DNA from 2 places in the Streptomyces sp. NPDC005752 genome. Region 1 is predicted to be linked to the other one. Evidence: riboswitches for the same ligand, from Rfam matches in the RefSeq annotation. Region 1 holds a riboswitch; the other holds the start of a gene.
What was found. A riboswitch is a leader RNA that binds a small molecule or an ion and turns the genes downstream of it on or off. The one in region 1 is predicted to bind cobalamin.
Positions count from the first base shown of each region.

Region 2: linked by a shared signal. The riboswitch ahead of ABZ441_RS09345 (energy-coupling factor ABC transporter permease) and the one ahead of ABZ441_RS03895 (ABC transporter substrate-binding protein) in region 1 are both predicted to bind cobalamin.

Region 1 covers NZ_JBEXYB010000003.1:158,591-163,095, reverse strand. Annotated here, with positions in the region: gene ABZ441_RS03910 (carbohydrate kinase) at 1-139, shown strand, start outside; gene ABZ441_RS03905 (acyl-CoA dehydrogenase) at 185-2,035, shown strand; gene ABZ441_RS03900 (hypothetical protein) at 2,032-2,202, shown strand; cobalamin riboswitch at 2,285-2,472, shown strand; gene ABZ441_RS03895 (ABC transporter substrate-binding protein) at 2,530-3,576, shown strand; gene ABZ441_RS03890 (iron chelate uptake ABC transporter family permease subunit) at 3,612-4,505, shown strand, end outside.
Region 2 covers NZ_JBEXYB010000008.1:80,320-84,824, forward strand. Annotated here, with positions in the region: gene ABZ441_RS09330 (ATP-binding cassette domain-containing protein) at 1-79, opposite strand, end outside; gene cbiQ (cobalt ECF transporter T component CbiQ) at 76-825, opposite strand; gene ABZ441_RS09340 (energy-coupling factor ABC transporter substrate-binding protein) at 832-1,200, opposite strand; gene ABZ441_RS09345 (energy-coupling factor ABC transporter permease) at 1,197-1,907, opposite strand; cobalamin riboswitch at 1,937-2,142, opposite strand; gene aztD (zinc metallochaperone AztD) at 2,305-3,498, opposite strand; gene aztC (zinc ABC transporter substrate-binding protein AztC) at 3,549-4,502, opposite strand; gene ABZ441_RS09360 (hypothetical protein) at 4,499-4,505, opposite strand, start outside.

The DNA.
Region 1 (4,505 bases):
GGACACCGCTGTCCTGGGCGAGGTGCTGCGCCACGCCGTGGCCTCGGCCTCCGTGACCGTCGAAAGGGCCGGTGCCCGGCCCCCGGACGCGGCGGAACTGGCAGCCGCCCTGGCCGACGCGCCGGTAGCCCAGGCGTAGCGCGGGCAGGGTGTCCTCGCCCGTACCACGGTCGTTGATTTCGTTATGACCGTGACCCTTACCGACACCGCCCCACCGTCCACCACCGAACTGCTGACCGGCGTCCTCCTCGGTCCGGACCACCTCCGCGAACACGGATTCTGGCAGCGGCTGATCAGTACAGAACCGTTCCGCCGCCCCGCAGGAGGAACGCCCGAGGAACGGCTGGAACTCGCCTACGACCGGTTGCGGATCCTCAACCTCTCCCTCGACAGCGGAGCCCGCCTCGCCGCCGACCCACGCGCTCTGGCCGCCCTGCACGCCTGGCTCGGCCCGGTCGACCCCGCGCTCACCACTGTGGCAGGCATCCACTACAACCTCTTCCTGGGCAGCCTCCTGGACCACGACTGCGTCGGCCGCCGTGACCTGTCGGACTACCTGACGATGCGGCGGATCGGTACCTTCCTCTGCACGGAGGTGGCGCACGGCAACAACGCGTCGGCCATGGAGACCACCGCGACGTACGACCGCGGGAGGGACGGCTTCGTCCTGCACACCCCGAACGCGGGCGCGCAGAAGTTCATGCCCAACACCAGCCCGGCGGGCGGAGCGAAGTCCGGACTGGTGGCCGCACGCCTGGTGGCCGACGGATCGGACCACGGGGTGCGCCTCTTCCTGGTGCCGCTCACCGACGACAGGCAGACACTGCCGGGCATCCGGGTACGGCGGCTTCCCGCCCGGATGGGCAGTCCGGTGGACCACTGCCTGACCTCCTTCGACCGGCTCTTCGTGGGTCGGGACGCCTTGCTGGGCCCCGGGGAGGAGGGCGACACCCCAGGGGAGTTCCGGACCGGACCCGGAGACAGGAGGCGCCGCTTCCTGACCTCGATCGGACGGGTCGTCCCCGGCCGCATCTCCATGAGCGCCTGTGCCGCCGGATCGGCCCGGGCGACCCTGGCGGTCGCCGTGCGCTACGGAGGCCACCGGCTGATCTCCGGGACCCGGGGCGCGCCGCCCGTGCCCGTCAGCTCCCACCGGACCCATCACGGACCGCTCGCCTCGGCCATGGCGACCGTCTTCGCCATGAGCCTGCTGTACCGCAGGGCACAGGAGCGGTGGGAAACCTGCACGGACGAGGAGAGCCGGGCGGACGCGGTCAGGCTGGTCGACGTCGCCAAGGCGTGGATCACCTGGCGGGCCCGTGACGTCATCGTCGAGAGCCGTGAACGCTGCGGCGCGCAGGCGCTGCTGGAGAACAACGGCATGACCGAACTGGTCACGGGCGTCGAGGGCGCCATCACGGCGGAGGGCGACAACATCGCCCTGTACACCAAGGCGGCGGCCGACATGCTCTTCGCCGCCGGGCCCGGCCGGGAGGACCCGACGGAGCGTGCGCCCCGCGCCGGTGACCTGAGCGATCCGCGCTTCCTGGGCGGGCTCCTCGCCTCGGTACAGGACATCTGGTTCGCCCGGGCCAGAGCCCGCGTGCTGCGGGCCGCCGACGCAGACACCCTCGGTCAGTGGAACGCGGCCTCGGGCCCGGCCCTGCGCGGGGTGGAGGCCTACGCGCACCGGCAGGCCGCCGAGGCCTACGCCGAGGCCCGCGCGGCGCTGCCCGAGGGGGCCGCCAGGGACCGGCTGGGGGAGCTGGAGCGACTGTTCGCCGTCGAACGGGTGGCCCGAAACAGCGGCGATCTGCTCGCCGCCGGGCTGCTGAGCGCCGATCAGGTCGACGCTCTCGCCGAGACGACCGAGGACCTGGTCGCGGCTGTCGCCGCGCACGCCCGCGAACTGGCCGATTCCTTCGCCCTGCCCGAGGAACTGCTCGCCGACTGGCCGATCGCCGGCCCTGGTTACGCGCACGCGTACGACGATCCCCAGGGCCCCTGGAACACCGGCCGGGAGGACGCCCGGTGAGTGACGTACGCAGGGGCCGGACCGTCCGCGGCCGCATCGGCGAGAGCCTGGAGGTACTGGGTCTGCGCACCGTCCTGCTGGCCTACTGGGGCACCACGTCCGTGCTCGCACGCCGGAGCGGGAAGCCACGGACGGACGGTGGCGAATCGGTTCCCCCCAAGAGCTGACCGCCCGTCGGCACCCGCCCGGTACGGAGGGAGGACGCCCCCGCCGTACCGGCGACGGGCCCCGGGGAGCCGACACACCGCGTGATAGCTTGCAGACGCCAGTCACACTCCACGTGGAGTCAGGGAATCCGGTGAGAATCCGGAGCTGACGCGCAGCGGTGAGGGGGACGGGCGGGGCCACGGCCACTGGGGCACCTTCGGGTGCACCGGGAAGGCGCCCCGTCCGGACGAACCCGAGTCCGAAGACCTGCTGGCACCCGCTTCCGTACCGGGAGCGGGCCACCGTACCGGGCTTCGCGCAAGAGCCCAGAGACGCCGAGGGACTCCGTGCCGCCCATAGCCAGCACCGTACGCCGAACCGCCCTGCTCATCACGGGACTTGTCCTCCTGACCGCCTGCGGCGGAGGGGGAAGCGTGCCCGGCGGCGCCGCGGCGGACGGTGCCGCGGACGGCTTCCCCGTGACGTTGAAGAACTGCGGCCGCACGGTCACCGTCGACGCCGCCCCGCGTCACGCCGTCTCCCTCAACCAGGGATCGACGGAGATCCTGCTCTCCCTCGGCCTCGCCGGAAGGCTGGCCGCCACCGCGACCTGGACGGACCCGGTGATGAAGGGCCTGGAGAAGGACGAAGCCACCGTGCCGCGCATCGCCGGGAACCAGCCCTCCTCCGAGAGGGTCCTCGCCGAGGAACCGGACTTCGTCAGCGCCTCGTTCGATTCGACCCTCGGCAAGGGCGGTGTGGCGACCCGCGACCAGTTCGAGGAACTCGGCGTGCCGACGTACCTCTCACCCACCGACTGCGCGGGCAAGGACAACACCGGCAGCAGCGACGGCTCCCGCACCGAGCGTCTGACCATGGACGGCGTCTACGGCGAAGTGCGCGATCTCGCAGCGGTGTTCGGAGTCCCGGAGCGTGGCGAGGAACTGGTCACGAGTCTCCGGGCCCGCATCGAAAGGGCGACCGCGGACATCGACGCGTCCGACGCCACCCTCCTCTACTGGTTCGCCAATGCCGAGGCCCCCTACCTCGCCGGCTGCTGCGGCGCCCCCGGCATCATCACCGAGGAGCTCGGCGCGAAGAACGTCTTCGACGACACCCACGAGGAGTGGCCCCGGATCAACTGGGAGACCGTCGCCGACCGCGACCCCTCCGTGCTCGTCATCGGTGATCTGACCCGCAGGTCGCAGACCGCCGAGAGCGCCGAGAAGAAGATCGAGTTCCTGGAGTCCGACCCCGCCACGAAGAACATGGAGGCCGTCCGGAACAAGCGGTACATCCTCCTCAGCGGCCAGGCGATGAATCCGACCATCCGGACCGTGGAGGGCGTGGAGCGCGTCGCGGAGGGGCTGCGCTCGTTCGGACTCGCGGGGTGACGAGGACCGACCACGCTCCGGACGTGCACGCCGAGCTGCCGCCGTCCCCGGTCCGGCCGGCCGCCGGAGCCCGCATCCTCCGCGACGGCTTCCTGTGGAGCTGCGGGGTGGCCCTGCTGCTCCTGTCCGTCGCGGTCGCCGTCACGATCGGACCCGCCCGCATCTCCGTCCCGGACGTGTGGTCGGCGGTGGCCTCGCACCTCGGTCTCGGCGAAGGGCGGCTGACCCCGATCCGGGACGGGATCATCTGGAACCTGCGCATGCCCCGCACGCTGCTCGCCGCGGTGTGCGGGGCCGGACTCGCGGTGTGCGGCACCGTGATGCAGTCGCTGCTGCGCAATCCGCTCGCCGACCCGTTCGTCCTCGGCGTCTCCTCGGGGGCGTCCACCGGAGCGGTCGTGGTCGCGGTCCTCGGTGTCGGCGGGGGAGCGGTCTCGATCTCGGGCGGTGCCTTCGTCGGTGCCCTGTGCTCCTTCGCCCTCGTCCTGCTGCTCAGCCACACGCTCGGTGGATCGACCGACCGGGTCGTGCTCTCCGGAGTCGCGGCCATGCAGCTCTTCTCCGCGCTCACCTCCTTCGTCGTGATGACCGCCGCCGACGCCGAACAGACCCGGGGCGTGCTGTTCTGGCTGCTCGGCTCGCTCAGCGGGGTCGGCTGGAGCGACGTGTGGATGTGCTCCGCCGTGCTGGCCGTGACGCTGCTGATCAGCCTCGGCCATGCCCGTACCCTCGACGCCTTCGCCTTCGGCCAGGACGCCGCGGCGGCCCTCGGGGTGCATGTGGTCCGCACCCGGTTGGTGCTGCTCTGCACGACCGCGCTGCTGACTGCGGCCCTCGTCAGCTCCGCGGGCGCCATCGGATTCGTCGGCCTCGTCCTTCCGCACGCCGCCCGGGCGCTGACGGGGTCCGGGCACCGGAGGCTGCTGCCG
Region 2 (4,505 bases), on a different contig from region 1:
CGAGACCGCTGAGCACAGCGGGGCCGTCCTCGTACGCGAAGGACGCTCCCCGCAGGGCGAGCAGCACGGATTCGCTCATGACAGCGGCCTTTCCAGGGCGAAGGTCAGTGCGGTGAGGGCCATGAGCAGCGTGACGCTCACGGCCACGAACCGGACGGAGACGCGGGCCTCGGGCACCAGGACGCGCAGGGTTCCGTCGTAGCCCCGCCCCGCCAGCCCCTGCTGGAGCCGCGCCGCGCGGTCGAAGGCCCTGATGAACGCGGTGGCTCCGAGCCCGGCCAGGGACCGCCAGGCCGCGGCCCGTGTGGTGTGCCCGAGCCGGGCGGCCTGGGCCTCCCTGATCCGGCGAACCGAGTCGAGGAGCAGGAAGCTCATGCGGTAGGTCACCAGGGCCACGTCCACCACTGCCGCGGGCACTCCTGCCCTGACCAGGCGGGGCAGGAGGTCGGACACGGGGGTGGTGAAGGCGAACAGCAGGACGCCGAGCGACGCGGCCGAGGTGCGCAGCAGCAACTCAACGGCGCGTGCCGGCCCCCCTGGGGCCAGGCCGACGAGCCCCCCGGGCCCGCCGACCTCGACGAGCAGTGTGGCGGCCCCGGTGACGCAGAACCCCAGGGGCACCCGGTACGCCCGCCACAGATGGCGGGCGGTCACGCCCGCCGGCCCCAGCAGCACGGCCAGGGCGGCGACCAGGATCAGGGGCGCGCCGGGCCAGGGCGGCAGCGATATGGCGAGAACCGTGAATCCCAGTCCGAGCACGGCTTTGTCCACGGGATGGCGGCGGCGCCAGCGACTGCTGTGCGCCGCCGCATCGATCTGCAGCACGTGCGCTCAGTTCCTCCGGGCCGCGGACTCCCCGGCACCGGGCCCGGTGCCCCCGCCGTCCTGCCGGGCGGCCGCCCGCAGTTCGCCCTGACGGCGTCCGCGCCGCACGCCGAAGTAGTAGGCGAGGACACCCGCGCCGAGCGCTGCCTGGAGGGCGAACAGTGCCGACTCGACCTCACCGGAAGGCGGTTCGTACAGCGGGGAGAACCAGGGTTCGTACGCGGGGGCGATCTCGGTGATCGCGGTCTCCGCCTGCGCGTCGGCGCCCGCGAAGGGCTCCTCCTGGCCGTCGCCGAGGCCGAGGGCCAGGGGCAGGACGGCCAGCGCGGCCACGACGAGCAGGAGAAGGGCGTTGATCTTCGTGTTCTTGTTCATTTGGCAACCGCCTCGGTCTCGGCCGTCCTGGTCGGGGTGCGCCTGCCGCTGAGGAACACCCCGAGCCGGGTCAGCTCCCCCTTGCTGGACTGCACGAGGAGCCGCATCACCAGCACGGTCAGAAGCCCCTCGCTCACCGCGAGCGGGATCTGGGTGAGCGCGAAGATGGAGCCGAACTTGCCGAGCGCGCCCAGGAACCCGCTGCTCGGGTCCGGGAAGGCGAGCGCCAGCTGCACGCTGGTGACGCAGTACGTGGACAGGTCGGCGACGAACGCTGCGAAGAACACCGCCACCATCAGCGGCACGTCGTAACGGCGCAGCGCCTTGTAGACCGCGTACCCCGCCCAGGGCCCGACGATCGCCATCGAGAAGACGTTGGCGCCGAGCGTGGTCAGGCCGCCGTGGGCGAGCAGCAGCGCCTGGAAGAGCAGGGTGATGGTGCCCAGTACCGCCATGATCGGCGGGCGGAACAGGATGGCTCCCAGCCCCGTACCCGTGGGATGCGAACAACTTCCCGTGACGGAGGGGATCTTCAAGGCGGAAAGTACGAACGTGAAGGCCCCGGAAGCCCCCAGGAGCAACGTGCTCTCAGGGTTCTCCCTGACTTCACGCGTGAGCGACCGGACTCCGTGGACGACGAACGGCGCGGACGCGACACCCCAGGCGATCGCGTGCGCCGGAGGCAGAAAACCCTCGGCTATGTGCATGGCTCAGCAGACCCTCTCCAGCACCTCGTGGATGGTTGAAGTGCCTTGGCCGGTCTCCTGGCTTACGGGTAACACCGCCCGAACTCCGCCTTCCCGGGTCACAAGGACCCAGTGGCTGCCCGCGAGGGCCGGAGCCGGACTTCCCGATCACAGTGGCGAGGGCCGCACCGGCATCACACCGATTTCCCGTTCACCAAGGCGTGGCGACAGTAGTGCCAGGCGGGTGGTGATGACAAGCCGGGGGAGGCCCGGGTGGACACGCCCCCGCGGGCGGCCGTGTACGCGATGACCTGCGACGGTCCGGGTGGTGATCCAGGTGGTGGCGGGCTCGGAAGCGCGAGGGGGAGGAGCGCGCTGCCGCCCTGCGGGAACGCGCTCCTGCACCTCGGGAGGGGGATCAGTGCTGCTCGACGACACCGCTCAGCTCGTTGGGAGCCTCGGGCAGTTCGGTCGAGGCCAGTTGCCGGCCCGACTCGATGTCGACGGCGACCAGCTTCTTGTTCTCCGGGTCCGAGACGTATGCCGTGTGGTCGCGCACGAACAGCGCCGGGCGGGGCTGCTGCCAGTCCAGCGGTTCCCGCCACGAACCGAGGACGGAGATCTTCCTGGTCACCTTGCCCGTGGCGGGGTCGATGACATGGATGCGGCCGTCGGTGCCCAGGACCAGCGCCTCACCGTGCGCACCGCGTGCCAGCGAGCGGAAGGTGTAGCTCGTCCCGATGTCGACGAGCCGCATCTTGCCCGTCCCGGTGTCGATGAGCGAGATCTGTTCCGGGCGTTCCAGCTCGGCGTCCTTGTCCTTCTTGTAGTCGCCGAGGACGACGGGCGACTCGTCGGAGCCGGCCTGGTTGCCGATCCTGCCGTACTCGGTGGGGCTGTTCACCTTCTTGACGGCGCCGTCCTTGTAGATCAGGACTCCGTCCTCGCAGCCGATGACGACCGCCTCGTCCTTGGCGGTCGCCTCCCCGTGGACGCCCGGGCACTCCTCGCTGCGGGTGATCTCCTTGCGGTCCTCGTCCAGTACCGCGATGCCGACGCGCTTCTCCTCCGTGCCGAGGGTCGTCACCAGCCTGCCGTCGGCGAGCTGGATGGCGACACCGTGGTGCGGCGCGGCGGAGGTGTACGTCTCGGCCTTCGGCGCGGTGTCGCCGAGGTCCTCCGGGTCGAAGACCGTGACCTCGCCCGTGCCGTCGGCGAAGAGGACGGTCCTGCCGGCGTGACGGACGACGTGGCCCGGCTTGCCGCCTTCGAACTCGACGTCGGTGAGCTTCCGGCCCGCTGCGTCGAGGACCCGGAAACCGGTCGAGGTGGAAACCATCACATGGCGGTCGCTGCCCGCGGGGTTGACCCGGTTGAACCCCTCCAGCGGTATGTCCTCGGCGAGCTTCAGTGTCGTGCCGTCGAGTACGTAGAGGCCTCCGTCGTACGTGGTGACGATCGGGTTCACGACCTGGGCGGCCGGTGAACCGGACGAGTTGTCCGCCGCCTTCGCGGCGGGCTTCCCACCGTCACCACCGCAGGCGGTGAGCGCTACGGAGGCGGCGAGCAGGGCGGCGGCAGCCGCGTTCCTCGGGCGTGCTACATGCTTCACTTCGTGTGTTCCCTCTCCAGAGCTGTCGCTCATGACCGGCGACAGCGTGGCTATTCGGTGCCCAGTCCCATGGCTATGGACCGGGTGTTGGCGCGCATCATTTCCAGGTAGGTGGCCGCCCCCTCTCCCTTCTCGGTGAGGGATTCGGAGAACAGCGGCACGACGTCCACCTCGACGCCGCTCTCACGTCCGAGCACCCGGGCCAGTCGGTCCGGTTGCGACGAGTCGGCGAAGATCGCCTTCACCCCCGTCGTCTCGATCGTGTCGGCCAGGGACTTGAGATCCGATGCGCTCGGTGAGGCGAGCGTGGTGCCGCTCGGGATCACCGCGCCCACGACCCGGAATCCGAAACGCTGGGCGAGATATCCGAAGACATGGTGATTGGTGACCAACCGGCGTCGGTCGGAAGGGATTTGGTCGAACCGTTCTCGCATCCACGTGGTCAGTTCGTCGATCTCCGCCCCGTAGGCGGACGCGTTCTTCTCGACGGCGGCCTTGTCGACGCCCCCCACGTGCTCGGCGACCTGATCCGAGATCAGTCCGACGGCCCTGCGGACCCGTTCGGGATCGGTCCAGAAGTGCGGGTCGGGCTCGCCGGCGGACTCGCCCGCCGTATAGGTGATCGGATCGACGGCGTCCCCGACCGCCAGGACGGAGACGCCCGCCTCCTTCGCGGCCTCCACATGGCGAAGGACGTTCTCCTCCAGGCCCAGGCCGTTGTGGACGACCAGATCGGCCTGCTCGATGGCCGCCGCCTGCGGAGCCGAGACTCCGAAGGAGTGCGGGTCGGCCCCGGCCTGCATCAGCACGGTGACCTCGGCCTCGTCACCGACGATGTTGCGGGTGATGTCGCCGAGGATGTTCGTGGTGACGACCACCGAGGGGCGGCTCTGCTCGCCTCCCGCGCAACCGGCCACCCCCAGGAGCAGGACGCCGGCCAGGCAGGCGAGCAGAAGGCGCGCGGGTGTCCGGCGGCTGCGCACGGTCGCGGATCCGGTGCTCATCGG